3 regions of the Nocardioides panacisoli genome follow, and region 1 is predicted to be linked to each of the others. Evidence: predicted binding sites of a transcription regulator. Region 1 holds the regulator's gene; each other region holds the start of a gene.

Evidence for each region. The regulator LexA, encoded in region 1, represses DNA repair genes until DNA is damaged. The targets are predictions, from matches to a motif close to TCGAACANNTGTTCGA.
Region 2: KUV85_RS01465 (HNH endonuclease signature motif containing protein) is a predicted target of LexA. The motif match lies at 5,385-5,400, and genes of this name have one in related genera.
Region 3: KUV85_RS03320 (SAV_6107 family HEPN domain-containing protein) is a predicted target of LexA. The motif match lies at 6,397-6,412, and genes of this name have one in related genera.

What each region holds. Positions count from the first base shown of each region.
Region 1 is NZ_CP080409.1:2,110,468-2,119,870, forward strand. Features, by position in the region: gene KUV85_RS10325 (hypothetical protein) at 1-194, shown strand, start outside; gene KUV85_RS10330 (LysM peptidoglycan-binding domain-containing protein) at 295-636, opposite strand; gene lexA (transcriptional repressor LexA) at 931-1,662, shown strand; gene KUV85_RS10340 (MXAN_6640 family putative metalloprotease) at 1,744-3,336, shown strand; gene KUV85_RS10345 (ATP-dependent DNA helicase) at 3,345-5,360, opposite strand; gene hflX (GTPase HflX) at 5,396-6,907, opposite strand; gene KUV85_RS10355 (MFS transporter) at 7,050-8,315, shown strand; gene KUV85_RS10360 (SDR family NAD(P)-dependent oxidoreductase) at 8,362-9,138, opposite strand; gene dapF (diaminopimelate epimerase) at 9,170-9,403, opposite strand, start outside.
Region 2 is NZ_CP080409.1:290,137-299,539, reverse strand. Features, by position in the region: gene KUV85_RS01490 (5-(carboxyamino)imidazole ribonucleotide synthase) at 1-209, opposite strand, end outside; gene KUV85_RS01485 (adenylate/guanylate cyclase domain-containing protein) at 216-1,181, opposite strand; gene KUV85_RS01480 (biotin--[acetyl-CoA-carboxylase] ligase) at 1,190-2,020, opposite strand; gene KUV85_RS01475 (acyl-CoA carboxylase subunit beta) at 2,061-3,689, shown strand; gene KUV85_RS01470 (acyl-CoA carboxylase subunit epsilon) at 3,686-3,949, shown strand; gene KUV85_RS01465 (HNH endonuclease signature motif containing protein) at 3,964-5,232, opposite strand; gene KUV85_RS01460 (hypothetical protein) at 5,480-6,274, opposite strand; gene KUV85_RS01455 (DUF885 domain-containing protein) at 6,372-8,039, shown strand; gene KUV85_RS01450 (DNA glycosylase AlkZ-like family protein) at 8,073-9,155, shown strand; gene KUV85_RS01445 (Maf family protein) at 9,188-9,403, shown strand, end outside.
Region 3 is NZ_CP080409.1:662,058-671,460, reverse strand. Features, by position in the region: gene KUV85_RS03345 (DUF58 domain-containing protein) at 1-871, shown strand, start outside; gene KUV85_RS03340 (transglutaminaseTgpA domain-containing protein) at 868-3,177, shown strand; gene KUV85_RS03335 (DUF3040 domain-containing protein) at 3,295-3,762, opposite strand; gene dinB (DNA polymerase IV) at 3,867-5,093, opposite strand; gene KUV85_RS03325 (class I SAM-dependent methyltransferase) at 5,118-5,825, opposite strand; gene KUV85_RS03320 (SAV_6107 family HEPN domain-containing protein) at 5,861-6,331, opposite strand; gene KUV85_RS03315 (hypothetical protein) at 6,562-7,026, opposite strand; gene KUV85_RS03310 (YbaK/EbsC family protein) at 7,107-7,586, shown strand; gene KUV85_RS03305 (phytoene desaturase family protein) at 7,583-8,893, shown strand; gene cpaB (Flp pilus assembly protein CpaB) at 9,084-9,403, shown strand, end outside.

The DNA of each region.
Region 1 (9,403 bases):
TGTCGGGTGTCGCCACGAGTCCCCACCTGATCCCTCTCGGCTCGCTGGGGCAGCTCTTCCCGCCGGGCGCCGTGGGGAGCGCGCTGCGCAGCACGTCGTACTTCGACGGCGCCGGCGCCCTGGCGCCAGTCCTCGTGCTGTGCACGTGGGCCGTCGCCGGGCTCGGCCTGGCACTCCTCCCCCGCAAGGAGTGAGGTCGCCCGAATGCGTCGAGGGCGGGACCGTCGCGGTCCCGCCCTCGTCTTCCCCACCACTCGCCGGGGGTCGAGGTCGGCGAGTAGTCCGTGCGCGCGCTCAGTCGAGCGGAACGCGCAGCTCTTGACCCGCCTGGAGCAGGTTGCCCTCGAAGGTGTTGAGGTCGCGGATGCGATCCATCATGGTCAGCACGTCGCCACCCGCGGCGGCGTCGGCCGCGATGTCCCACAGCGTCTCCCCGTGGTCGACGGTCACGACCTCGACCTGCACCACGCCGGCCTCGTCGGAGGCGACGGATCCGGCAGCGAGCCAGACGGCGGCGCCCAGCGCGAGCAGCAGCCCGAGCACCATGACGGCCACCCGGCCGCGACGAGTGAGGCGGACCGGCGCCGGACGGCGCGCGTCGTAGGAGACCTGCGGGGCAAGGGCGATCGTGCTCATGGGGACCTCCAGGGGGAAGTGTCGATCCGGTGATCGGCGGGGGTCGTGCGTGCGATGCGATGTCTAGTCGGGACCGCCGACACTTCGCCGTACGGCGATCGGGCCAGCGGATCGATCAGACGTTCGATCGAACACATGTGCGAGGTTAGATCACCTGTTCGAACGAAGTCAAGGACCTGTTCGAATCCTTGTTCGAGGCGTGTCGCGACACGCGCGGTTCGAACAGTTGTTTGAAACCGTGCGCTGGGAGGACTACCGTCAAGGCACTCGATCACCGCTGCGCAGGAGGACGCCATGGCCGGCAAGCAGAAGGCAGGCTTGAAGAAGGTTGCCGAGTTCCCCGACGGGCCGCCGGACGCCACCGGGCTGACCCCGCGACAGCAGCGCGTGCTGGCCACCATCAAGGACAGCATCGAGAACCGTGGCTACCCGCCCAGCATGCGCGAGATCGGCAGCGCGGTCGGCCTGACCAGCACCTCCAGCGTCGCCCACCAGCTGCGCACGCTCGAGGACAAGGGCTTCATCAAGCGCGACCCCAACCGGCCGCGCGCCCTCGAGGTCTTCCTCCCCGAGGTGATGAAGGCCCGCAAGTCGCTCTCCGCCGCCGAGGAGTCCAGCTACGACGAGACCGGCGCCGGTGACGCCTCCCCCGCAGCCAGCTACGTCCCCCTCGTGGGCCGTATCGCCGCGGGCGGCCCGATCCTGGCCGAGGAGCGCATCGAGGAGGTCATGCCGCTGCCCAAGCAGATCGTGGGCGAGGGACAGCTGTTCCTGCTCGAGGTCTCGGGCGAGTCGATGATCGACGCCGCGATCTGCGACGGCGACTTCGTCGTGATCCGCCAGCAGCCCGATGCCGACAACGGTGACATCGTCGCCGCGATGATCGACGGCGAGGCGACGGTGAAGACCTTCCAGCGCAAGGACGGGCAGGTCTGGCTGTTGCCCCACAACGACGCATTCGAGCCCATCGACGGCACCCACGCCACGATCCTGGGCAAGGTCACCGCCGTGATGCGCAGCATCTGAGGCTCGGCGTTGCCCCACGGGGCGGCATCACTGCCGTAGGCTGGCCCGGCCCTTCCGTCTTCCCCCTGGGAGCAGCACGTCATGAACCACCCCCGTCTGCGGGGCGCGCGCCTCGTTGCACTGCCGGCCATCGTCCTCACGCTCGCTGCCGCCCTGCTGGCCCCGACCAGCGCCGTCGCCAAGGACAAGGACGACAAGCGCGGTCGCGCCCAGGAGGCGCTCGCCATGGTGGAGGGCATCCTCTCGGGCAACATCGGCCGCGGCAGCAGCCGTCCCGACGACTCCCGCCAGCAGGGTGTCGACCTCACGATGGCCATGCGCGACCTCTTCCTGACCCGCGACGCGCTCTCGGGCAAGGAGCAGGAGCGTGCCGACTCGCTGCTGGCGCGCCCCACCGACGGCAGTGGGCCGGCGTACGAGCCCAAGTATCCCGACGGGGCCTCCCGGCGCACCTGCAGCTCGGCGGTGTGCGTGCACTACGTCACGGGCGGCCGCCACGCCGCCAGCCGCTCCTTCGCGGTCGACGTACGCCGTGCGGTGACCACCGCGCACCAGCGCATCCGGGGACGTGGCTTCCGGGGCCCGCTCAACGACGCCGGCCGGGGCGGCGACAACCGCCCCGACGTCTACCTGGCCGACATCGGCCGTGACGTCGGCGTCTTCGGCTACGCCGTCGCGGACCGCAAGAACGCGCTCTGGGGTCGCGGCGCGGGCGGATACGTGGTCCTCGACAACAACTTCTCGGAATTCTGCTCCGGCGGTTGCGGCGCCGGCACGGCGGACCGGCTGATGCGGGCCACCGCCGCGCACGAGTACTTCCACGTCGTCCAGTTCGCCTACGACTACGCCGAGGACGTGTGGTTCATGGAGGCGACCGCGACCTGGATCGAGGACGAGGTCTTCGACGACGTCAACGACAACGTCAACTTCCTCTACTCCAGCCCGAGCGCCCTGCAGACCCCGCGGGTCCCGATCGACGCCCCCGACGCGAACCCCTACGCCAACTGGATCCTCTTCCGGAACCTCTCCGAGCGCTACGGCGCCAAGGTGGTCCGCAAGGCGTGGCAGAAGGCAGACGCGTGGCGCGGCTACGACGGCAGCCGCAACCCCAAGGACCACTACTCCCTCAAGGCACTCCAGGGCGCGGTGGACTACGGCGTGGGCGGCAACTGGACGGTGGACTTCGCCAACTTCGCGATGGACAACCGCCGTCCCGGGCGGGCCTACCAGGAGGGCAGCGCGCAGAACTACCCGGCCGCGCCGCTCAAGACCCGGTTCCGCCACTTCAAGGACAACCGCAAGCGCACCATGGCCGTGAAGCGGTCCCACCTCTCCAGCGCGACCTACCGCTACATCCCCGCCGGCAAGCTGCGCTACGGCTGGCGTCTCCGGGTGCGCGTCCACGGCCTCCCCCACGGCAAGGGCGGCTACGCGATGGCCGAGATCAACAAGAAGGGCGGCGGCATCAAGCGCGTGTTCTTCTACCTCGGCGGCGACGGCAAGCAGGTCAAGAAGCTGCCCTACGGGAAGTCGAAGGTGAACTGGATCGAGTTCACCGTCGTCAACGCCAGCACCCGCTACCGGTGCAACCAGGACCGACCGGACAACACCTGCGACGGCGTACCGCAGGACGAGAACGAGAACTTCTGGATCGCCACCAAGGCGGTCCGCTAGCACTACAGCTAGCCAGCGGCCAGTCGCGCCAGGGCCTGCCGTACGACGGTCGGGTCGGTCGTCGGCCACATCGGCGGCAGGCTCGCGGCCAGGAACGACCCGTAGCGGGCCGTGGCCAGTCGCGGGTCGAGGACCGCGACCACGCCGCGGTCGCTGGAGGTGCGGATCAGCCGGCCGGTCCCCTGCGCGAGCAGGAGGGCGGCATGGGTGGCCGCGACCTGCATGAACCCGTTGCCACCCGCCGCCTGAACGGCGCGCTGGCGCGCGCTGAGGAGCGGGTCGTCGGGCCGCGGGAACGGGATCCGGTCGATGATGACCAGCTGGCACGTCTCCCCCGGGACGTCCAACCCCTGCCACAGGCCGAGGGTGCCGAAGAGCACGGTGTGCGGGTCGTCGGTGAACTGCCGGGCGAGCTCGGGCAGCTGGGCGTCGCCCTGGGCGAGCGTGGTGAGGTGCGGCAACCGCTCCCGCATCGCCTCGGCGGCGGCGTCCGCCGCGCGGCGTGAGGAGAACAGGCCGAGCGTGCGACCGTCGGCGGCGTCGATGAGCTCGGCGATCTCGTCCAGCTGCGGTCTGCCGAGGCCGTCGCGCCCCGGTGGCGGGAGGTGTCGGGCGACGTACCGGATGGCCTGCTTGCCGTAGTCGAACGGGCTGCCGACGTCGAGGCCGACCCAGGGCTGTGCCTCGTCGTGGCCCTCGGGGGAACCGTCCGCGTCGGCGCCCGACGGCCGGGTGTCCGGGCCGTCGGTGCCGACCGCCACCTGCTCGGAGGGCTTCAGGCCGACGCTGGTCGCGACCGCGGTGAAGTCGCCGCCGAGCTTGAGGGTCGCCGAGGTCATCACGGCGGTCTTCTCCGCCAGCAGCTTGTCGCGTAGTTGGCCCCACACCTGGAGCGGTGCGATGCAGAGCCGGGGCGGCATCCGCTCGGTGCCCTCGGTGCGCCACAGGACGTCGGACTCACCCAGCGCCGCCATCCGCTCGGCGGTGGCGAAGAGCTCCTGCACGCTCGCCTTGGCCTGGCTCATGGCGGCGTCGGGCTCGTCCCCGGACGACCTGGGGAACGCCGAGGCGCAGGCGCGTGCGGCGTCGCGGACCAGCTCCAGCGCGTCGGAGAGGTCCTGGGGCAACCGGTCGATCCGGCCGGGCTCGGCGACGGTGACGGCGTCACGCAATGCCTCGGCGGCATCAGTCAGGTCGTCGGCCTCGTCGCCCTCGACGTGGCGCACGCTGCGCTTCGCTGCCCGCTCGACGTCGGCCGCCCACAGCTCGTCGGTGGCGGCCTGCGTCACCCGGGCGGTCAGCTCGTGGGCCTCGTCGACGACGACCACGTCGTAGTCGGGGATCATCGGGATCTGCTCGATCGCATCGATGGCCAGCAGCGAGTGGTTGGTCACCACCAGGTGGGACCGCTGGGCTCGCTCCTTGGCCAGCTCGGCGAAGCACTCCGCGCCGAAGGGGCACCGGGCCGCACCCACGCACTCCCGGGCACTCACGCTGACCTGGCGCCACTCCTTGTCGGTGTGCCGCGGCGCCCCGTCCCGTTCACCGGTGCCGCCGGACTCCGCCTCGGACTCGACCCACTCGCGCAGCTCGAGCACCTTGGCGCCCATCGACCCCTCGGGCAGGTCCACCAGCGACCCCTGGTCGTCGGGCACGCCCTCGCGGACCCGGTGGAGGCAGGCGTAGTTGGACCGGCCCTTGAGGACGGCGAAGGAGGTGTCGACGTCGTCGCGGTCCTTCAGCGCCTCCATGAGTCGCGGGATGTCGCGCTCCACGAGCTGGTGCTGCAGGGCCAGGGTGGCGGTCGCCACGACGACGCGCTGGTCGTGCAGCAGGGCCGGGACCAGGTAGCCCAGCGACTTGCCCGTGCCGGTGCCGGCCTGGACCAGCAGGTGCTGGGAACGGGCGATCGCGGTGGCGACGGCCTCGGCCATGTCGACCTGCCCGGCACGCTCCTGACCACCGACGGCCGCGACGGCAGCCGCCAACGCCTCTCGCACCTGCGCACCCTCGACCCCGGACATGGCGGCAACCCTAGACGGGGTCGACGACAGGTCGTTCAGACGGCGTACGCCGCCAGCTCACCGGCCAGCGCGTCGGTCGTGCGGCCGGTGATGCGGGTGCCCTCGGCGGTGTGCTCGAGCGAGGTGATCTCACCGTCGCGGTGCAGCCGGTCGATGAGGTCCCCGCGGGCATAGGGCACCAGCGCGGAGAACTCCACGTCGGGGCGTGGCAGGTCCGCCTCGATGGCGGCGACCGCCTCCTCGATGCCGGCACCGGTCTTCGCCGACACGACCACCGCATGGGGTTCGCTGCGCCGCAGGCGGGAGAGCACCAGCGGGTCGGCCAGGTCGGCCTTGTTGACCATCACGATCTCGGGGATGTCGCCGGCCTCGATGTCGGCGAGCACCTCCCGCACCGCGGAGAGCTGTCCCTCGGGATCGGGGTGCGAGCCGTCCACGACGTGCACCAGCAGGTCGGCGTCGGCGACCTCCTCCAACGTGGAGCGGAATGCCTCGACCAGCTGGTGGGGCAGGTGCCGGACGAACCCGACGGTGTCACTCATGGTGTAGACCCGCCCGTCGGCGGTCTGCGTACGCCGCGTGGTCGGGTCCAGGGTGGCGAAGAGCGCGTCCTCGACCAGCACGCCGGCGCCGGTCAGCCGGTTGAGCAGCGAGGACTTGCCGGCGTTGGTGTAGCCGGCGATGGCGACGCTGGGCACCTGGTTGCGCTGCCGCTCCTGGCGCTTGGTGCGTCGCGTGCCGGCCATCTGCTTCAGCTCGCGGCGGAGCTTGGCGATCTTGTCGTTGATGCGGCGCCGGTCGGTCTCGATCTTGGTCTCACCGGGGCCGCGACCACCGATGCCCTCACCACCGGCCGCCTGGCCACCGGCCTGCCGGGAGAGGTTGCCGCCCCACCCGCGCAGGCGCTGCTTCATGTAGTTCAGCTGCGCCAGCTCGACCTGCGCCTTGCCCTCCTTGGACTTGGCGTGCTGGGCGAAGATGTCGAGGATCAGGGCGGTCCGGTCGACCACCTTGACGTGGATGCGGTCCTCGAGGTTGCGCAGTTGGGAGGGCGCGAGCTCGCCGTCGCAGATCACGGTGTCGGCGCCGGTCGCCTTGACGATGTCGCGCACCTCCTCGACCTTGCCGCGGCCGATGTAGGTCGCGGGGTCGGGTGCCTGCCGGCGCTGGTAGACGGCCTCGAGGATCTCCGAGCCGGCGGTCTCGGCGAGCAGCGCGAGCTCGGCCATGGAGTTCTCGGCGTCCTGCACGGTGCCCTCGGTCCACACACCGACGAGCACCACCCGCTCCAGGCGGAGCTGGCGGTACTCGACCATGGAGATGTCCTCCAGGTCGGTGCGCAGCGCAGCGACGCGCCGCAGCGTCTGGCGGGCGTCGAGGTCGAGGTCGCCGGTCGTGGGTGTCGCGTCCGGGGCCCCCGCGCGGGAGGTGGCGGACGTGGTGCCGCTGCGGGGGCTGTCCCCGCGGCCGGTGGCGTCGTCCTCGTCGTCCCAGCCGGCGGTCTCGGCCAGCTCGTCGTCGAGGGAGAATTCAGATGCGTTCGTCATGGGTGCCTCCAGCGTACGGCGGCGCCGCACGGAGCGCGATCCGATTAGGTCCTCCGACGTCCGTGACCCCACGACGCGACGTGTTCCCTCTCGCACCGTCGTCGATGCCGGACCCCGCCGCTCCCCCTGCGAGACTCGTCCGGTGACCGACGTACGCCGCCCCGCCCGCACCCTGCCGTGGACCGCACTGGTGCTGGGGCTGGGCATCGTGATGCTGGCGAGCTCGCTGCGTGCCGGCGTCACCAGCATCGGCGTGCTGCTGCCCGAGCTCCGCGAGGGCCTGGGCATGGACGCCACGACGGTGAGCCTGCTGACCTCGCTGCCGGTGTGGTGCTTCGCCGTCGTCGGCCTGGGCGCCGGCGCGGTGATCATGCGGCTGGGCGTGCACCGCGTGACGGTGCTGCTGCTGACCGCCATCGTCGTCGGCCTGCTGGCCCGCGCGGTGACCGACTCGGCGTGGGGGTTCCTGCTGGCCACCACGGTGGCGATGTTCGGTGCGGCCCTGGGCAACGTCGTCCTCCCGCCGCTGACCCGCCAGCACTTCCCCAACCGGGTCCCGTTGGTCAGTGCGTTGTACGGCGGCACGCTGCTGACCGGTGCGGCGGTCGCGGCCGGCACCTCGGCCCCCATCGCGGACGCCTTCGACTCCTGGCGCGTGGCGCTGGCCACCTGGTCGCTGCTGGCGCTGGTGGGCCTCGCGGTGTGGCTGCCCACCGCCATCGCCGAGCGGCCGCCGCGGCACGAGCGCCGCGCGGCCCGCACCCGGGCGACGATCTCGCTGGCCCGCGTGGCTCGCACCCGCGTGGCGTGGGCGCTCGCGCTCCTCTTCGGTGCCCAGTCCTCGCAGGCCTACGCCCAGTTCGGGTACTGGAGCGACATCTTCTCCGACGCCGGCGTCGACGCGACCCGCGCCGGCGCGATCCTCGGCGTGACGATCGCCGTCGGCATCCCGATCACGCTCTCCCTGCCGGTGCTGATGCGGTACGCCGGCACCTCGGTCGCCGTACCGATCAGCTTCGCCGCCATCACCGCTGCCGGCTGGCTCGGTGTGGCGACCGCCCCGCTCTTCCTCGGCGGCTGGTTGTGGGGCCTGCTGCTGGGCACCGGCGGCTCGGCCTTCACTTGGTGCCTGGCGCTGATCGGCCTGCGTGCCCGCACGCCGCAGGGCAGCGCGCAGCTCTCGTCCTTCGCCCAGGGCACCGGCTACCTGCTCGCGGCGACCGCGACGTTCTCGGTGGGCCTGCTGCACGACGCCACTGACACCTGGGGCGTGCCGATCGGCATGCTGATCGTGCTCACCGGCGTCATGGCCGTCGCCGGGTCGGTGGCGATCCGCTCCGCCCCGATCGAGGAGGAGCTGGCCGCGCAGGCCGATCAGGACGTCTCGGGCTCGAGCGTCCGCCGGTAGAGCACCTCATCGCCCCCCTGTGCCGAGGGGGCGATGAAGTCGTCGGTCACTTCGGGGGCATGCGGATGCCGCCGTCGACCCGGATCACCTCACCGTTCATGTAGGAGTTGGTCAGGCACTCCAGGACCATGCTGGCCAACTCGTCGGGGACGCCGAGACGCTTGGGGAACAGCACGCTCTGGCCGAGCCGGGCCTTGAACTCCTCGGCCTGCTCGCCCTCGCCGTAGATCGGGGTGTCGATCAGGCCGGGGGCGACGGTGTTGAGGCGGATGCCGGCGGCGGAGAGGTCCCGCGCGACGGGGAGCGTCATGCCGACGACGCCACCCTTGGAGGCGGAGTACGACGCCTGGCCGATCTGGCCGTCGAAGGCCGCGACGCTGGCGAGGTTGACGATCGCACCCCGGCAGTTGTCCGCGTCGGGCTCGTTCTGGCTCATGGCGGTCGCGGCCTGGCGGACCATGTCGAAGGTGCCGATCAGGTTGATGGCGATGACCTTGGTGAAGGCGGCCAGGTCGTGGGCGGACTCGACCTGGCCGTCGCGGCCGATGGTGCGCTGGGCCCAGCCGATGCCGGCGGAGTTGACGACGGCGCGCAACGGGGCGATGTCGGCGGCGGCCGTCACTGCCGCACCGATCTGGTCGGTGTCGGTGACGTCGACCTGCGCGAAGACGCCCTTGATCTCGTCGGCGAGTGCCTCACCGCGGTCGGCCTGCAGGTCCGCGACGACGACGGTCGCGCCCTTGGCGGCGAGCTGGCGGGCGGCCGCGGCGCCGATGCCCGAGGCGCCGCCGGTGACGATGGCTGAAGATCCGGAGAGTTCCATGTTCGGAGACTAACCGGGCCGGCGAGGACCCCTAGAGCGAGGTCGTGCCGCGGCCGACGATCACGGCCGGCCCCGTCATCAGCACCCGGTCCTCGGTGGTCCAGGTGACGCGCAGCGTGCCGCCGGGCAGGTCGATGCGGTACGGCGTACCGCGCTCGGCGTCGTCGGCGACCGCGGTGGCGACCATGACCGCGCACGCGCCCGTGCCGCAGGAGCGGGTCTCGCCCGAGCCACGCTCGTGGACCCGCATCGCGACGTGGTGCGG
Region 2 (9,403 bases), 1.7 Mb from region 1:
GCACGCCGCAGCGTGGCGAGGTCGCGGTAGTCCCCGACGAGCTGGTCGGGCACGACCTGGGCGGCCGAGACCCCCTCGCCCTCGGCGAGCAGGCGGAGCGGGATGCCGAGCATCACCGCCGGCGGGGCCATCATCCGGGCGAGTTGGCCGCCGCCCACGACGGCGATGCGAGGGGCTGCTTCGGACACGCGCCGCACCCTATCGGTCATGCGTTGCTAGAGCCGACGGGCGGCCAGGGGCTCGACGATGCCGAACCCGCGCACCGGGCGCTCGGGCAGCGCCCGCGTCTCGATCTCCTCCGACGGCAGCAGGGCCGCGGTCGCGTGGTCGACGATGATGCGGTTGCGGCGCGCCACCCCGGTCAGCCGGGCCGCGAGGTTGACCGGTGGCCCGAAGACGTCGCCCAAGCGCATCACCACGAGCCCGCTGGCGAGGCCGAGGCGTACGTCGGGCATCCGCTTGTCGCGTCCGATGACACGGATGATCCCCTCGGCGATGCGGAACGCGGCCTCGGCGTCGTCGGTGCTGAAGAGGACCGCGTCGCCCATCGACTTGATGAAGCGCCCGCCCTGGTTGGCCACCACGTCGCCGCAGCGGACCTCGAAGACCTCCACGAGGTCCCCGATCCGGTCGCGGCTGAGCTCGTTGGACAGGCTGGTGAAGTTGACCAGGTCGGCGAAGCCGACCGTCACGTGCGTGGTGCCGGGGTCCTCCTCGATCGCCATCGCGGCCTCCATCCGGGCCACCGCGGCGATGACGTGGCGCCGCCACGCATACGACAGCAGCCGGTCGAAGGTGTCGCCGTAGCGCTCGACGAGCTCCTGCGCGACCCGCCGCCTGCTGTCGGGGCCCTCCTCGCCACGGAACCGCTCCTCGGCCGGCTGCACGATGGCGCCGACCTCCCAGTCGGCCAGGCGGGCCATGCTCAGACCGAGCCCGCGGGTGATGTTGAGCGCGAGGTCGAGGTCGATGACGCCGTCGCCGACGACGCTGGACAGGTCGACCAGTGCCTCGGCGTCGGCGGTCGTGAAGGCCCGCTGGTCCCCGCCCTCGGCGAATCCCAGGCTGCGCCACAGCCGCCGGGCGTCCTCGACCGACACCCCGGCACGGCGCGCGATCTCGTCGACGGTGAGGTCGGGCTCCTCCCCGAGGAAGACGCGTTCCAGACTGGGCTCAGGCACGGGGCCGATCATTCCACCTCGGTGTCGGGCGCCGGACGGACGTGCACCACGTCGCCGGCACCGACCCGCTCGACGCCCCCCGCGGTCTCCACGACCAGCATCCCGCTGGCGTCGACGTCGACGGCGCGACCGGTCAGGTCCCCACCTCCGGGGAGGGAGACCCGGACGGCGCGGCCCACCGTGTCGCAGGCGGCGGCGTACTCCGCCGCGAGGCTGGTCGTGGCCGTCGCGTCCCCGCCGTGCCAGGCGTCGTAGCGGTCCCGGAGCGCGCGGACGATGCCGGCCAGCAGGTCGGCCCGGTCGGATTCGAGGTCGGGGCGCGCCAGCAACAGCGACGTCGCCGTCGGCACCGGCAGCTCGTGCTCGGCGATGCTGACGTTGAGGCCGATGCCGAGCACGGCGGCCGGTCCCGTGGGGGTGGCGACCCGTTCGACCAGGATGCCGGCGACCTTGCGCTCGGGCAGCAGTACGTCGTTGGGCCACTTCACCCGGGCGTCGTACCCGAGGTCCACCAGCGCCCGCGTGACCGTGAGCCCGGTCAGCAGGGGCAGCCACGGCCACCCGTGCGGGGGCAGGTCCGGGCGGAGCACGAGGGAGAAGCTGAGCCCGGCGCGGGGCGGCACCGACCAGCCGCGGTCGAGCCGGCCGCGTCCGGCCCGTTGGTGGTCGGCGACGACCAGGGTGCCGTCGGGGGCGCCCTCCCGCGCACGGTCGGCGGCGACGGCGTTGGTGGAGTCGGTCTCGTCGAGGAACTCCGGTCGCAGGCCGTCGTGGTCGTCGAGGGCGGCCACCAGTCGGGCGGTGTCGAGGGGAGGGCGAGGGGCGGGCGCGGAGGTCACGGGACTACCCTGTCGGAGCAGACCCGAGGAGGCCAGTGCAGTGACGGCAGAACCGACCAACCCGGGCGAGGGCACCGACGTCCCCGCCGACATCGACGTCCACACCACGGCCGGCAAGCTCGCCGACCTGGACCGCCGCCTCGACGAGGCCGTCCACGCCGCCTCGGCCAAGGCAGTGGAGAAGCAGCACGCCAAGGGCCGCCAGACCGCCCGGGAGCGCATCGCGGCGCTCTTCGACGAGGACTCCTTCGTCGAGCTCGACGAGCTGGCCCGCCACCGGTCGACCGCCTTCGGCCTGGACAAGACCCGCCCGTACGGCGACGGCGTGATCACCGGCTACGGCACCATCGACGGTCGTCAGGTGTGCGTGTTCTCCCAGGACTTCACCATCTTCGGCGGCTCGTTGGGCGAGGTCTACGGCGAGAAGATCACCAAGGTGATGGACCTCGCCATCAAGACCGGTTCCCCGATCATCGGCATCAACGAGGGGGCCGGCGCCCGCATCCAGGAGGGCGTGGTCTCGCTCGGCCTCTACGGCGAGATCTTCAAGCGCAACGTGCACGCCTCGGGCGTCATCCCGCAGATCAGCCTGATCATGGGCTCCTGCGCCGGCGGCCACGTCTACTCCCCCGCCGTCACCGACTTCACGATCATGGTCGACGGCACCTCCAACATGTTCATCACCGGTCCCGACGTCATCAAGACCGTCACCGGCGAGGACGTCAGCATGGAGGAGCTGGGCGGTGCGCGGACGCACAACACCAAGTCGGGCAACGCCCACTACATGGCCACCGACGAGGACGACGCGCTGGAGTACGTCAAGGCGCTGCTGAGCTTCCTGCCGCAGAACAACCTCGACGAGCCGCCGTCCTACGACGAGGTCGTCGACCTCGAGCCGAGCGAGGACGACCGGGCGCTGGACACGCTGATCCCCGACAGCCCGAACCAGCCCTACGACATGCACACCGTGATCGAGTCGGTCGTCGACGACGGCGAGTTCCTCGAGGTGCAGCCGTTGTTCGCGCCGAACATGCTGATCGGCTACGGCCGCGTGGAGGGCCGCTCGGTCGGTGTCGTCGCGAACCAGCCGATGCAGTTCGCGGGCACGCTGGACATCGACGCCTCGGAGAAGGCCGCACGCTTCGTGCGCACCTGCGACGCGTTCAACATCCCGGTCCTCACCTTCGTCGACGTGCCCGGCTTCCTTCCCGGCGTGGACCAGGAGCACACCGGCATCATCCGCCGCGGCGCCAAGTTGATCTATGCCTACGCCGAGGCCACGGTCCCGCTGGTCACCGTCATCACCCGCAAGGCCTACGGCGGCGCGTACGACGTGATGGGCTCCAAGCACCTCGGCGCCGACCTGAACCTCGCGTGGCCGACGGCCCAGATCGCGGTGATGGGCGCGCAGGGCGCGGCCAACATCGTGCACCGCAAGACGCTGGCGGCGATCGAGGAGGAGGGCGGCGACGTCGAGGCCCGGCGAGCCGAGCTCATCGACGAGTACGAGACCACGCTCGCCAACCCCTACATCGCTGCGGAGCGGGGCTACGTCGACGCGGTGATCACGCCGCACGAGACCCGTGCCGAGGTCACCCGGTCGCTGCGGATGCTGCGCACCAAGCGCGAGACGCTGCCGCCCAAGAAGCACGGGAACATCCCGCTGTGACCGACGACAACACCACCGACTCGGAGGTCGGGGCCGGGACGGCGGAGGCAGAGTCCGTCGCCGCCCCGACCCTGCGCGTGCTCACCCCGGACGCGACGCCGGAGCAGGTGGCCGCCGTGGTCGCGGTGTTCTCGGCCATGGGTGGCGCCGAGGAGGGCGAGCCGGCGCCGAGGTCCCAGTGGGCCTCCCCCGCTCGCGGACTGCGGCAGCCGCTCCACCCCGGTCCGGGTGGCTGGCGCGCGAGCGGCCTGCCTCGCTGAAACGACGCCGCGTCCTACAGACGCCGGTGGAAGCGAATCGCGCCGGTGGGCATGACATCGGTCCGGTAGGCCCGCTCGTGGGCCCGGTGGTGATGGTGGCTGCAGAGAAGTACGCCGTCCGCGAGGTCGGTCCTCCCACCTGAGGACCAGGGGTCGAGGTGATGCGCCTCGGTCCAGGTGGCGGGCACCTCGCATCCCTCGGCCCGGCAGGTCCGATCCCGGAGCCGCATCGCCCTGCGCTGCGCGGCAGTGAAGAGGCGGCGTGAGCGTCCCTGGTCGAGGATCTCGGCGTCGCCGCCGAGGACGACGGGGATGATTCTCGCCGTGCAGGCGAGCCGGCGGGCTTGGTCGGCAGTGAGGTTGGGACCCGCGTCGAAGTCGCCGTCGATCAGTCCGGCGGTCGCCAGACCGCTGCGTAGCTGGTCGATCCCAACGGTCACCATGACCGCGGTGGCGTCGCCGCCGTGGTGGGGCAGGTTGGCCGGGTCGAGGTGTTCGAGCAGCATCGCGAAGGCGTGGGCGTACTGCCGGCGTCGGGGTTGCTGGTCCTCGGGCGGGAGCCCGAACGGGCCCGGAGCACCCTCGCGCTGGCGCGGTGAGGTGAAGGCGTGCAGGTAGGTCTCGAGCCGGTCGGCGACGTGGTCGGACAGCAGGCCGGCGATGCGGGTGGTGCCGTCACCGATGCGCTGCAACCGCAGGCTGGCCCTCTCCTGGGCGCGCTTCTCCTGTTCGGCGAGAATCTTGGCCGCTTCCTCGTCAGCGACCTCGGGGGCGACGACGTCGAGGATGCGGCGCCCCAGTCGGCGCAGTTGTCCCGGCCGGAAGTGGCTGGCGTAGTCGACCAGCTGCGCCTCCGCCTTGGTGGTGATGTCGGGACCGACATCACGGGGGAGCTCGTCGATGGCGCGGGTGATCACCCGCGCCTGGGCCGTCGACACCTGACCTGTCCGCATCCCACCAGCGACGGCGCCGCAGTAGCGGTCCAGGTCCTTGGCGAGGTCGAGGTCGGCGCGCATCGCGCGCGGCTCGGCGTTGATCTGATGCGCCAGCCAAGCAGCGACGTCATGGGCACCGCGTTCCGTGGCAACGTCGTCGGCCGAGGCCATCACGCGCAGCCGGAGTTCAGCCAGTCGGGACTCGGCCCGGGCCAGCTGCTCCAATGCGGTCACCTTGTCGGAGGTGGCCATGTAGACCGGCTCCACATGCGCCACGCTTTCGAGAGCCGCGTGCACCGTCTCGGCACAGGCCACGATGGGGTGGGTGGGAACGAGGGTGGTGACCATCGAGACCTCCCAGGGGCGAGCGGACAGCAGATGTTCTCTGTCGCCCCGCCGGAGGCACCACCGGTGCAATTACTGACCTTCGAGACTGGTCTGACCGCCTCCCCGTCCCCGGTCATCTGGTTGGGGGCACTGGCCGTACGACCTGTGGCTCATCGTACACCTGTTCGAATACCATGGCAAGGTCAAGGCCGTGGCGAACCAGCCAAGCATCAGTACCCACACGAAACGGACCGCGCGTGTGACGGACCTACCCTCGGTCGTCGTCGAGGACCTTGGGTGACCGCCTCCAGTGATCGCTTCCGAAGTGGAAGAGGTCGCCCACTGACCAGGTGCTCATGAACCAGACGTCGGTGATTCCCTCGGGCAGGGCGGGCGCCACGTCCGGCAGGGGCCCGTCCGGACGCATGAGGACGTCTGACGCGATGAAGGGCGCGGTCGTGAATCCCGGAAGCAGCACGAACAGATGCTTCTGATCACGCGCAGACACGCGAAGCTTTCTCAGATTGTGCTCTTGCGCTTCGCCGCGAACCCATTCATCAAACCACTTCACCAAGCCGTTGCCAGTCGTCGGCACGACACCGCCGGTCCGGACCGGATCCTGCTCGACCGTGACATAGATGCTTCCACGGATGCTCGTATCGCCGTGATGCGCAGCATGGACCCCCAATGCGCCCAGTTCAGCGACCGCCCACTCTCGCTCAGACCCGTCAGTTGGGGTCTCTAACGTGCGGAGAAGTTCAGGCAGTTGCTCCTTGAGTCGTTTGACCTTGGCCGTGGGTGCGACCGAGATGAACCAGCCCCCGGCCAGGTCGGACTCGACCCATCGACGTCCAGACCCATTGATCAGGTTCCAGAGCTCAATTGGATCGGCATCTGCAGCCGCGGTGACTTCCATCGCACCGAATGCTGCGCCATTTCGAATGAGGTCGAGGTCATACATGCTTGGCCGAGAACCATCATCGTGCTGATGGACACGGGTCCCGACCAACGCGCGTTCGACGCACTTGGCCACCCACCTCTCCTCGCTGCGCATCGTCGACATAGTGCCAATTGTGTGAGCCCCTCCGAAGTGAAAGTGCCTCCATGCGACCTCGCCGCACCTGCGTCGTTGGCGCTCCGCTCCGTCGTAGGTTGGGCCCATGACGCGCAGCATCGACCAGCGGTCCGATCGACACGTCACCGAGATGGCGGCGCTGGATCCGCTCAGTGCGACCTTCGCCGGCATCCCGGGACACGACCATGAACTGCCCGACCTCTCCCCCGACGGCCACGCCGCCCGGGAGCAGCTCCAGCGCGACGCGCTCGCCGACGTCAGTGCACTGACACCCACCGACGACCGCGAGGCGGTGGCGCGCGACGCCTTCCGTGAGCGGGTCGGTCTCGAGGTCGAGATGGTCGACGCCGGCGTGGTCCGCTCCGAGGTCTCGGTGATCGGCAGTGCGGCCCATGGCCTGCGCGAGTGCTTCGACCTGATGGCCACCGAGACCGACGAGGACTGGGACGCCGTCGAGGCCCGCCTCGCCGGCATCCCCCGCGCACTGGAGGACTACCGCACCACGCTGCGCGAGGAGGCCGCAGCCGGCCACGTCGTCGCACGGCGCCAGTACCTCGAGGTCGCCGAGCAGGTGAAGGGCTGGACCGGCGAGACCGGGTCGGCGGGTGACTTCTTCGGCGCGTTCGTCGCCCACGCGCCCGAGCAGCGGCGTACGCGCCTGCAGGAGCGGGCAGCTGCCGCGTCGGCGGCGTTCGCGGACTTCGGTCGCTTCCTCGTCGCCGACCTCGCCCCGCAGGGCCGCGAGACCGATGCGGTCGGCCGCGACCACTACGCGCTGGCCAGCCGCTACTTCCTCGGCGCGGCCGTCGACCTCGAGGAGACCTACCGGTGGGGCTGGGAGGAGCTTGCCCGCCTCGTGGCGGAGCAGCGCCGCACGGCCGAGGAGATCAAGCCCGGCGCGAGCATCGCCGAGGCGGTGCAGCACCTCGACGACGACCCGGCCAACTGGCTCGGTGTCGACGCCTTCCGCGACTGGATGCAGCAGACCTCGGACCGCACGCTGGCCGAGCTGGCGCGCACCCACTTCGACGTGCCCGACGAGATCCGGACCCTGGAGTGCTGCATCGCCCCGACCAACGACGGCGGCGTCTACTACACCGGACCCACCGAGGACTTCAGCCGTCCCGGCCAGATGTGGTTCTCCTTCGCCGAGGGCTTCGACGCGCGTACGCCGTGGCGTGAGCTGACGACCGTCTTCCACGAGGGCGTGCCCGGTCACCACCTCCAGGTCGGCCAGGCCGTCGCCCAGGCCGACACCCTCAACCGTTGGCAGCGACTCATGTGTTGGGTGTCCGGGCACGGCGAGGGGTGGGCGCTCTACGCGGAGCGGCTGATGGACGAGCTCGGGTGGTTCGCCGACCCGGCGGACCGGATGGGCTTCCTGGACATGCAGGCATTCCGTGCCGCGCGCGTCATCGTCGACATCGGGCTCCACCTGCAGCTGCGGGTGCCCGACCCCAACCCGTTCGGGTTCCACCCCGGGGAGACCTGGACGCCGGACCTGGTCGCGGCGTTCATGCGCCAGCACTCGAGCATGGACGACGGCCAACTGGCCTTCGAGGTCAACCGCTACCTCGGCTGGCCCGGCCAGGCGCCGTCGTACAAGGTCGGTGAGCGGATCTGGCTGGAGGCCCGGGCGGACGCCGAGCGTCGCCACGGTGCCGACTTCGACCTGCGTGCCTTCCACCGGTCGGCGCTCGACCTCGGGGCACTCGGCCTGGACCCACTCCGGGACGCATTGGCCCGACTCTGAGGCGATGTCGGTGCGCCGCCGTAGGCTCGCGTCATGCTCCGGCTCGAACGTGGCCAGGCGCGCCGCATCGCGGTCCGCGCCCAACTGCTCGACGCCTACCGCCCCGAGTCGCTGGTCGCCCTGGTCGACCACCTGACCCTGCTCCAGCTCGACCCCACCAAGGCGGTGGCCCCGAGCGCGGACCTGGTGGCGTGGAGCCGGTTGGGCGCGGACTACGCGCCGACCGACCTCCGGTTCGCATTGGAGGAGGAACGCTCGCTGGTGGAGTTCGACGGTCGCGCCCGCCCCATGGCCGACATCGGGCTCTTCCTCGCAGGGGCCGAGGAGTGGCCGCCGTGGCAGCGCGCCCGCGACTGGCTGGCGACCAACGCGCCCTTCCGTCGCGACGTCCTCGACCGCCTGGCCGACGAGGGACCGCTGACGGCGCCCGACATCCCCGACACCTCGGTCGTCCCGTGGCAGTCCAGCGGCTGGACCAACGACAAGAACGTCCAACGCATGCTGGACATGCTGCAGATCAGGGGCGACGTGGCGGTCACTGCCCGGCGCGGGCGCCACCGGGTCTGGGACCTCGCCGACCGCGTCTACCCCGACGAGGTCTCCATCCCGTCCGTCGCCGAGGCCGAGCAGGAGCGCAACCGGCGCCGCCTCACGGCGCTGGGCGTCGCGCGGGAGCGCACCCGCGAGATGCCCGGCGAACGGGTCGACGTCGGCGACACCGGGATCGAGGCCGAGATCGAGGGCGTGGCCGGGCGGTGGCGCATCGACGAGGACGCCCTGGGCGAGGAGGACTTCGACGGCCGGTGCGCGCTGCTCTCCCCGCTGGATCGCCTCGTCTTCGACCGCGACCGCACACTGGAGCTCTTCGACTACGAGTACGTGCTGGAGATGTACAAGCCCGCCGCCCAGCGGCGCTGGGGCTACTACGCGCTGCCGATCCTCCATGGCGACCGGTTGGTCGGCAAGCTCGACGCGAGGGCCGACCACCGCGCCGGGGTCCTGCGCGTCAACGCGATCCACGAGGACGTGCCCTTCACTCCCGAGGTCGCCGACGACGTCGACGCGGAGATCGCCCAACTGGCCGCGTGGCTCGGACTGTCGGTCGCCCGCGCCTGACCGACGGCGCGACCTGCGTAGGGTGCGACCCCGTGACGACCTTCGTGCTCGCCTCCGCCTCCCCCGCCCGCCTGGCCACGCTGCGCAACGCGGGCATCGACCCGGTCGTCATCGTGTCCGGCGTCGACGAGGAGCAGGTGCAGGGACTGGCTCCCGCCGACCTCGCCCAGGAGCTCGCCCGCCTGAAGTGCGAGGCCGTCGCGGACCGCACCGAGGTCCCCGCGGGCTCCGTGGTGCTCGGGTGCGAC
Region 3 (9,403 bases), 1.4 Mb from region 1:
CTCGGTGCGCTCCGACGTGCGCGGGGAGTACAGCATCGGCCCGCTCCGCCTCACCGCCAACGATCCCTTCGGCCTGCTGCAGGTGCGCACCACCGTGCCGGGCTCGGCGACGCTCACGGTCATGCCGCGCACGGTCCACCTGCCTCGCGGCAACCTCGGCGGCGGCTGGGGCGGCTCCGGGGAGCACCGCCCGCAGGCGTTCGCCTCCGGGTCGGCCGAGGACGTGACGGTCCGCGAGTACCGCCGCGGCGACGAGCTGCGACGCGTGCACTGGCACAGCTCCGCGCACGCCGGGCAGCTCATGGTGCGCAAGGAGGAGCAGCCCTGGGAGGCGCGGGCCACTGTCCTGCTCGACAACCGGGTCCGCTCGCACCGCGGCCGCGGCCTGGCCTCGAGCTTCGAGTTCGCCGTCACGGCGGCGGCGTCGCTGGTCGCCCACCTCGACGAGCAGGGGTACGCCGTCCAGCTGGCCACCGCCGACAGCCACGGCCCGGCCGCCCGCGGTGGCGCCGCGGCGCTGCTGGAGCGACTGGCCGTGCTGGGCCAGGTCAACCAGCCCAGCTTCACCACGCAGTGGTCCAGCGATGCCGGCACCGGCGGCCTGGTCGTCGCCGTGCTCGGGTCGGTGGACGACGAGGACGTCGCCGCACTGCGCCAGTGGCGCCACCACCACGCCACGGCGCTCGCGCTCACCCTCGACGTGGACCAGTGGGCCGGCCGCGGTCCCGACCCGTCGCGCCGGGCCACGGCACCCTTGATCGGTGCGGGGTGGCGCGGAGCCGAGGTCGGCCCCGACGACCGGCTCGACCGTGCGTGGCTGGAGCTGACCAGCAAGCGCGGCCGTCGCACGACGGCGGGTGCCACCCGATGACGCGCGCGCAGCGGACCGGCCACCTCCTCGCAGCCAGCGCGATCGCCGCCGCGACGATGTGGGTGGCCCTGGCGGCGTGGAGCCCGTTCGTCGCCGTGCCCGGCGACTACCTCGGTCCCCTGGCGCTCACCGCAGCCGCTCTCGCCCTGACCGGTGGCCTGCTGCGGGCCGTCGGGTCGCCGGCCCCCGTGACACTGGTGGCACAGGTCGTCGTCCTCGCCGCGGCGATGTCGCGTGCGACCACCGGCAGCTACCTCCCCGACGGTGAGAACCTCGCCGCGGTACGCGCCTCCCTCGACCTCGCCCTGGAGTCGGCCCGCAACTACGCCGCCCCGATCGGCCCGGAGGCGCCGCCGGTCGCCCCGCTGCTGATCCTGGGCGGAGGCATCCTCTTGGTGCTGATGGACCTGCTGGCCTGCGGACTGCGACGGGTGCCGCTGTCCGCGCTCGCCCTGCTGGCGGTGTACGCCGTCCCCGCGGGCGTGCCCACCGAGGGCTCGGCCTGGTTCTCCTTCCTCGTGGCCTCGATCGGCTTCCTGGCGCTGCTCCACCTCGACGCGCGCGACCGCATGCAGCAGTGGGGTCGCGCCGTGGGGCCCCACGACAGTGCGCGGGAGCTCGAGGTCAATCCGCTCGGCGAGGCGCTCCGTGCCGGAGCCGGGCGGATCGGCGCGGTCGCGGTCGCCGCAGCGTTGGCCTCACCCCTGGTGATCCCCGTGCTCGACCTCGGCCTGCTCGAGGGCAGCGGTGGTGGCGGTGGCGAGGACATCCGCATCAAGCGCCCCGTGACCGACATGCGGCGGGATCTCCAGCGCGCCGCGGACCGCCCGCTGGTCACGGTCCGCACTGACGACCCGCGTCCGGCGTACCTCCGCATCGCGGTCCTGCACCGGTTCACCGGACAGGAGTGGAGCAGTGGGGACCGCGACGTGAACTCCTCCAACCGTGCCGACGGCGCCCTCCCGGCACCGATCGGGCTGGAGGCCGACGTTCCCAAGCGCACCTATGACTACGAGGTCGCCGCCGACGAGGACTTCGAGTCGACCTGGCTGCCGACCCAGTTCCCCGCCTCGCGCGTGGAGGCCGAGGGTGACTGGCGCTTCGACCCCGACAGCATGGACTTCCTCGCGAGCGAGGACCAGACCACGGCCGGGCTGCGGTACTCGATGACGGCCATCGAGCACGACTACGGCAACGACGGCTCCTTCTTCCGCGACGCCACACCGGGCGACGTCGACGACGAGTTCCTCGAGCTCCCGGCGGGCGTCCCGGACACGATCGGCACCTGGGCCGAGCGGATCACCCAGGGCGCGTCCGACGACTACGCGCGCGCCACCCGGCTCCAGCGGTGGTTCCGCGACGAGTTCACCTACTCCCTGGACCAGGCGCCGCCCGGCACCGGGAACGAGACCCTCGAGGGGTTCCTCTCCCCCGAGGGTCGCGTGGGCTACTGCGAGCAGTTCGCGTCCGCGATGGCCGTCATGGCACGTGAGTTGGGGATCCCGGCGCGCGTGGCGGTCGGCTTCCTGCGACCCGAGCGCACCGGCAGCGACACCTGGACCTACTCCTCCCACGATCTCCACGCCTGGCCCGAGCTGTACTTCAGCGGGACGGGCTGGGTCCGTTTCGAGCCCACGCCCGGCAGCCGTGCCACGGAGGTGCCGTCGTACTCCACGCCGCAGGGCGGCACCGACGACGTCGGCGGCCAGTTCGGCGGACCGACCGAGGAGCCGACGACGACCGACGCCGACGACGGACCCGCGCCGACGGCAGCACCGACCGACCCCGGACCGACCGGCGGGGCCGCCGTGGCCACCGACGAGGAGGGATGGGGCGCCGCTCCGTGGGTGGCGCTGGGCACCGGCGGCATCGCGCTCGCGTTGACGGCCGCCGTCGGTCCCGGCTGGGTGCGACGCCGGCAGCGGGACCATCGGCTCGCCGGTGACGCGGAGTCCGCCTGGGACGAACTGTGGGCGACCAGCGTCGACCTGGGCCTGGACTGGCCCGACCAACGATCGCCGCGGGAGATCGGTTCCGCGCTGGAACCGGTCGTCGACGACGCCGATGCCCGCGACGCGCTGGCGCGGCTGGTCGACGCCGTGGAGCGGACCCGCTACGCGCGCCCCGAGGTCGCCCGGGACCATGTCGCCGAGGTCACCGACGACGTCGTCGCCTGCGCCGGGGCCCTCGCCGCGAGTGTGGCGCCGCGGCGGCGTCGCCGGGCGCGCTGGTTCCCGGCGTCCCTGCTGCGCAGGCCACCGCGCGGCGGCGCGCTGCGCGACCGGGAGCCCGTACCGCTCGGCTGAGCGCGACGCCACCGATCAGCGACGCGGGCCCGGCGGGAACCAGGTGGGATCGAACTGGGGCGCCGGACCACGCCCGGATCGATCGACCGCCGCGGGGGCCGATCGGCGATCAGCGGCTCAGAGACCGCCCTCACGGCGGCGGCGCCACCGCTCCTCCATGCGCTCCATGAAACTTCCCGAGGAGGCACCCCCGGAGCGATTGCGGAGCCGGCCGCGGCCCCGACGGGCCTTGCCACGGCCGCCGTCGATGACACCGAAGCCCGAGGGGTGGCGGGTCGTCGCCCCGCCCTCGTCCTCGGCGTCGACGGCCACGTGCTGCTGGCCCCGCAGCGCGCTGAGGCCGACCATCGCCGAGCCCAGCATGATGAGGAAGCCGACCAGGCCGACGACCCACAGGCTGCTCACGGCGCCGGTCATCAGCACCACGACACCGACCAGGAAGGCGACGCCGGCGATGATCGCGCGGCGGCGCGCAGCCCGTCGCAGGGTCGTGCCTCGCAAGGTGGAGGCGAACTTCGGGTCCTCCTCCACCAAGGCACGCTCCATCTGCTCGAGCAGTCGGAGCTCTTCTTCAGACAGTGGCACGGGTTCCTCCACTGGTGTGATGCCTCGCGCGTCTGGGACCAGTGTAGGCAGCCGGGTTCAATCGCGGTAGCCGAGTCCGGATTTTCCCGGCCCCGATCAGCGGCTCACCGTCGTCGCGACAGCCCCACCACGCTGGCACGAGCGACCGCGGCGGCGCCGAAGCGCGCCGTGACGCGGTCGACCGCACGGTCGGCGTGCCACCAGCCGGGGTCCGGCTCACCCAGCCGCAGCTGCCGCGTCGGGCGTGCCCCGAGGGCCCGGAGCCCCTCGACCCTGACGCCGACCAGGCGGACCGACCGCCGCAGCGGCAGCAGCGCTCGCAGCCGGTCCATCGCGGCAGCGTGCACCTCGCCGGTGGCGTCGGTCGGCTCCGTGAGCGTGTGGGACCGCGACACGGTCACGAAGTCGGCGTACCGCACCGTCAGGGCCACGGTCCGGCCCGTGCGACCGGCGCGCCGCAGCCGACCGCACACGCGCTCGGAGAGCCGGAGGAGCTCGGCACTGAGCACCTCGAGGTCATCGGTGTCGACCGGCATCGTGTGCTGAGCACCCATGCTCGACTCCGGGTCTCCCTCCCCGAAGCCGAACGCGCCGGCTCCTCCGGGGTGGAGCTCGTGACGGTCGCGCCCCCAGGCCAGCGCCTGCAGCGCCCGCGCCCGGTGCGGGCCGAAGGAGCGTGCCAGGTCCTCCTCGGCAACCGCCGCGAGGTCGCCGACGGTGAGCAGGCCCAGGCGCCGCAGCCGTTCACGGGTGGGCTCGCCGACGCCGTACAGCACCCCGACGTCGAGCGGGTGCACCTCGGCCACGAACCGCTCGGGCGGGATCACCGCCACGCCGTCGGGCTTGGCCCGACGACTGGCCAGCTTGGCCACCGAGACCGCGTCGGCGATGCCGACCGAGCAGGTGATGCGGTGGTCGGCCCGGATCCGGCCCCGAACCGCGTCGGCGATCGCCTCCGGCGGACCGAAGAGCCGTCGGGCGCCGCGCACGTCCAGGAACGCCTCGTCCAGCGAGACGACCTCGACGATCGGGGTGAAGGTGCGGAAGGTCGCCATGATGGCCCGGGACACCGGGCCGAGCACGGAGAAGTCGGGCGCGACCTCGACGAGGTTCGCACATCGCGCGCGTGCTTCGCGCCCCGACATCCCCGAGTGGATGCCGTGCCGGCGGGCGGGATAGCTCGCGCAGAGGACCACGCCGCGGTGCCCGCCGCCGACGACGACCGGCACGTCGCGCAGCTCCGGCCGGTCCCGGACCACCACCGAGGCGTAGAAGGCATCCATGTCCACGTGCAGCAGGGCGCACCCGGACGTGTCCACAGGCCGGCTCACCGGGTGCCACCCGGTCGCGACCGGTCAGCGGGCGAGCGCGTGCAGCTGGGTCGCCAGGGAGCGGTACTCGGGCCGTGCCGCGGCGACGCGTTCCAGCTCGATGAGCGTCGTGGCCGCACCCGGCTCGAGGTCCAGCAACGAGCCGGGCACGAGGTCGGCGAAGACCCGGACCGCCTGGAGGGCGTCGACGGTGAACCCGGCCGCGGTGAGCAGCGCCGTGACCTCCTCGGCGGTGAACCGGTGCGTGCCGCGGGCGACGTCGTCGCCACCGTCGCCCAACAGGTCCAGCGCGGACTGCAGGTGCCCGGAGACGGCCTTGGCGATCGCTGCGGCGTGCCGTTGCGCGACCAGCAGGCTGAGGTGGCCCCGGGGCCGCAGCACCTCGCGGATGCGTGCGAGACCGTCGGCCGGGTCGACGACCTCGAGCACGCCGTGACACAGCACCAGGTCGGCACTGTCGGATCCCACCACGTCGACGAGCTCGGACACGTCGCCCTGGTGGGCAGCGACCTCGACGCCGGCCTGCGACGCCCGCTGGGACAGGGCGGCCAGGGCGTCGGGGCTCGGGTCGACGACCGCAACGCGGTGGCCCATCTCGGCGATCCGCACCGCGGATCCGCCGGTGCCGCCCCCGATGTCCACGACGTCGAGCCGCGGGCCGTCCAGGTGGGCTGCGAGGGCGTCCCACACGACGGCCGTGCGGGCCATCTCCCGCCGGTCACCAGATGCCATGGCCCCAACCCTAGACACCTCGCGTCGCGCGGCGCTCAGCCGGCAACGCGCGCCGAGCGCGTGATGTCGACGTCCAGGTGCGGGGTCAACCCCAACGACTGCTCCACCAGCCCGAGGAACCGGTCCGCGTCACGCACCAGGTCATCGGCCTCCCGGGCGCTCACGGCGCGCTCGGAGCCGGACTCGGCGGCGGACCGCTTGCCGGCGCCCGCGGCGAAGAAGGTCGCCCACTCCCCCAGCTCCGGCGCCACCTCCGCCAGCAGCACCCACGCGTTGCGCTGGGGACGCCGTCGACCTCGGTCATGCGGTCGCGCCCGTGCTGCCAGGAGCGCCGCGGCCGCGCGGAGCGCGGCGACGTGCGCGGAGGCGTAGCGGGTGGCGGCGTCCTCGGCGGTCACGGCCTCGCTCAGTGACCCGGCCGCGCGCGCCAGGTAGGAGTGCGTCGTGGCCGGCAGCAGGTCCGGGTCGATGTGCCGCACCTGCGGCGTACGGTCGTGGATGCCCATGTGTGCCCCTCTCGGTCGGGTCCGGTGGGGACGGGGGTCGAGGTCGTCCCCACCGGGACCGCTGTTCGAACATTTGTTCGAACATGACCACCATAGCGCGCCCCCACCGACATCCGTCAAGGCTCACCGGGAGCGACCGTGGCCGTGGTCGCTGCGAGAACCCGGCCGATCCGGCGGGAGGACGCGTGGACCGGGACCGCGAGGGCGTCAGTTCAGTGGGCTCAGTGGGCTCAGTCGTGCGCGGCCACGTCGGCGGGATGCCGGCGCCAGGAGCCGGGGAGGCAGAAACGACGGGCGTCCTGGTGCCAGAGGAAGACCAGGGTGACCGCACCCAGCGTCGCCGCGGCCACCACCGAGTAGCGGATCAGGTCCGGCGGACCGGTCCGTGCCGTGGCCACCGCGGTGATCGCCACGCCCGCCGCGACACCGGCGAGCGAGTGACGCGCCCAGTTGTGCCCGTGGCGGAAGAGTGGAATCAGGAACAGGGCCGTGGCGGCGACGACGACGTAGAGCACCACGATCACCGGGACGAAGTCGATCGGCTGGACCTGGCTGTCGGCCCCCGGCTCGGGCGACCACACCGCAGCGATCCGGTCACGAAACACGACCACCAGCACCGACACCACTGCGCCGGCTGCGATGTGCAGCCACAGCAGCCAACTCGCCACGTCGACCACGGCCGGTCGCTTGTCCATCTGGCTCCTCCCGACACGGCGTACCCGCGCACGCCGTCCTCGCCCAGCCTAGTGGTCCGGCGAGGGCTAGGGTCATCTCCATGCCGCGCCAGCACCCCTCGATCAGCCACTTCACCGAGGAGCACCGGCGCCGCGGTGGCACCGGGCGCATCGTCGTGCTGCCCGACTCGGTCCACAGCGCCGCCCTCGCCGCCGCTGCACTGGAGTGCGAGGTCGGCGCGATCGCCAACAGCCTCCTCTTCGATGCCGACGGTTCCCCCGTGCTCCTGCTCACCTCGGGGGCGCACCGCGTGGACACCGCGGCCGTGGCCGGACGGATCGGCCTGACCGGGCTGCGCCGCGCGACTCCGGAGTTCGTGCGCCACCACACCGGCCAGGTCATCGGCGGCGTCTCCCCCATCGGTCACCCGTCCGAACTCCCCACCTACGTCGACCCCTGGCTCGCGGACCACCCCGTGGTCTGGGCAGCAGCAGGGCACCCGTCGGCGGTGTTCAGCACCACCCACGACGAGCTCCTCGCGCTCACCGGCGGCACCGTCGTGGACATGGAGGCACCGTGAGCCGGATCGTCGTCGTCGGCGGCGGACTCGGCGGTGTCGCCGCGGCGGCCCGGCTCGCGAAGCAACGCCACGAGGTGACCCTGCTGGAGGCGCGCCGGGAACTCGGCGGAGCGATCGGGACGGTCGCGCAGGACGGCTTCGCGTGGCCGGCGGGACCGACCACCACGATGCTGCCGGCCGCCCTGCGTGACCTGTTCCGCAAGAGTGGACGACCGCTGGAACGAGAGCTCGGCGCCGACCTCTCGCCGGTGGAGACGATCCGCGAGCACCGCTTCGCCGACCGCACCTCGGTGCGTCTCCCCGGCGGGTCGCGCGGCGCACAGGCGGCCGCACTCGAGGAGCTCGGGCCGGGCCTCGGCGAGGCCTGGGTGTCCCACGTCGACACCTACGCCCCCGTCTGGGACGTCCTGCGCCGCCACTACGTCGAGAACCCGTGGGACGCGGCCGATCCACCGACCGACCTGCGGCGGCTCTTCGCGGCGCGCCAGACCCTGGCCAAGCGGCTCCGCCGGGACTTCCGCGACGACCGCCTCGCGATGATCGCGGGCTACCTCCCCACCGCCGAGGGCCACGACCTGCGCAACGTCCCGGCCTGGGCCGGCCTCGGCACCTACCTCGAGCAGTGCTTCGGCGTCTGGCAGGTGCCCGGCGGGATGGCACGGCTCGCCGAGGTCCTGACGAACCGCCTGGCCACCCGCCGCGTGACCGTGCTCGCCGGCGTGCTCGGCCGCGACCTCGTCATCCGCGACGGTGCCGTCGCGGCCGTGCAGACCGACGAGGGCGCCATCGAGGCCGACGCCGTGGTGGTCGCGGTCGACCCGCGACGGCTGCCCGCGTTGGCGCGCCACGTCGAACGGACGATGCCGGCGATCCCGCCCGTGGTCACCCGTCTCGGCCTGACCGACGAGGCGCCGGCGCTTGAGCACGACGTCGTCCTGCACGGCGACGCGATGATCACGGTGCGCCCCGACGGCACTGCGCCGAGTGGTCACCGCGCCTGGACGTTGCTCGGCCGCGGCAAGCTCTCCGAGGACATGGTGGCCGTCCTCGCCCGGTCCGGCCTCGACGTGCGCGACCAGGTCGTCACGCGCGTCGACCAGTCCCCGCGTGAACTCGTCGAGGAGTGGCACGGGTCGCCGTACGGCGTCCTCTGGCAGGGCCGGGGTACTCCGCGCCACCGGCTCGGCCCGACCACGCCGGTCCCGGGGGTCTACGCCGCCGGGGCCCACGCGACGCCCGGCGCCGGGGTCCCCTTCGTGGTCCAGTCCGGTGCCCTCGTGGCTGCCGCCATCGGGCCTGCGTCCTGACTCTCCGGTCGCACCGGTGCCGCCGCGACGGGGCGGTGCGGGCGTTTTCCGGATTCCGCATCGCGCCTGACCCATCTGGGCTAGCGTCAGGTCCGCGCCGCACTCTCGGCGCGGGCAAGGGAGACATCGTCAAGGCGCACGGACCTGCGGGTTCGCTCGGGTGCACCTGCAGGGAGCGGGAGGCTCAGGCATGGATCGTCGTAGGTTGCTGCTGGCCGTGGCAGCAGTCGTTGCTGCGCTCGGCGTGCTGCTGGTCTTCGTCTACGCGCAGGGCGCCGAGAACCGTGCGGCCGACCGCTACGAGGCCGTCGAGGTGCTCACCGCGGCCAAGAAGATCAATCCCGGCGAAAGCATCGACGCCGCCCTGGAGAGCGGCAAGGTCGAGCTGAGCTTCGTCGCGGGCAACCAGGTGCTCGAGGGCGCGAGCAACGACGCCGACCCGCTGCAGGGATCGGTCGCCCTGACCACGATCTACCCCGGCGAGCAGCTGATCCCGGTCAAGTTCGGCGG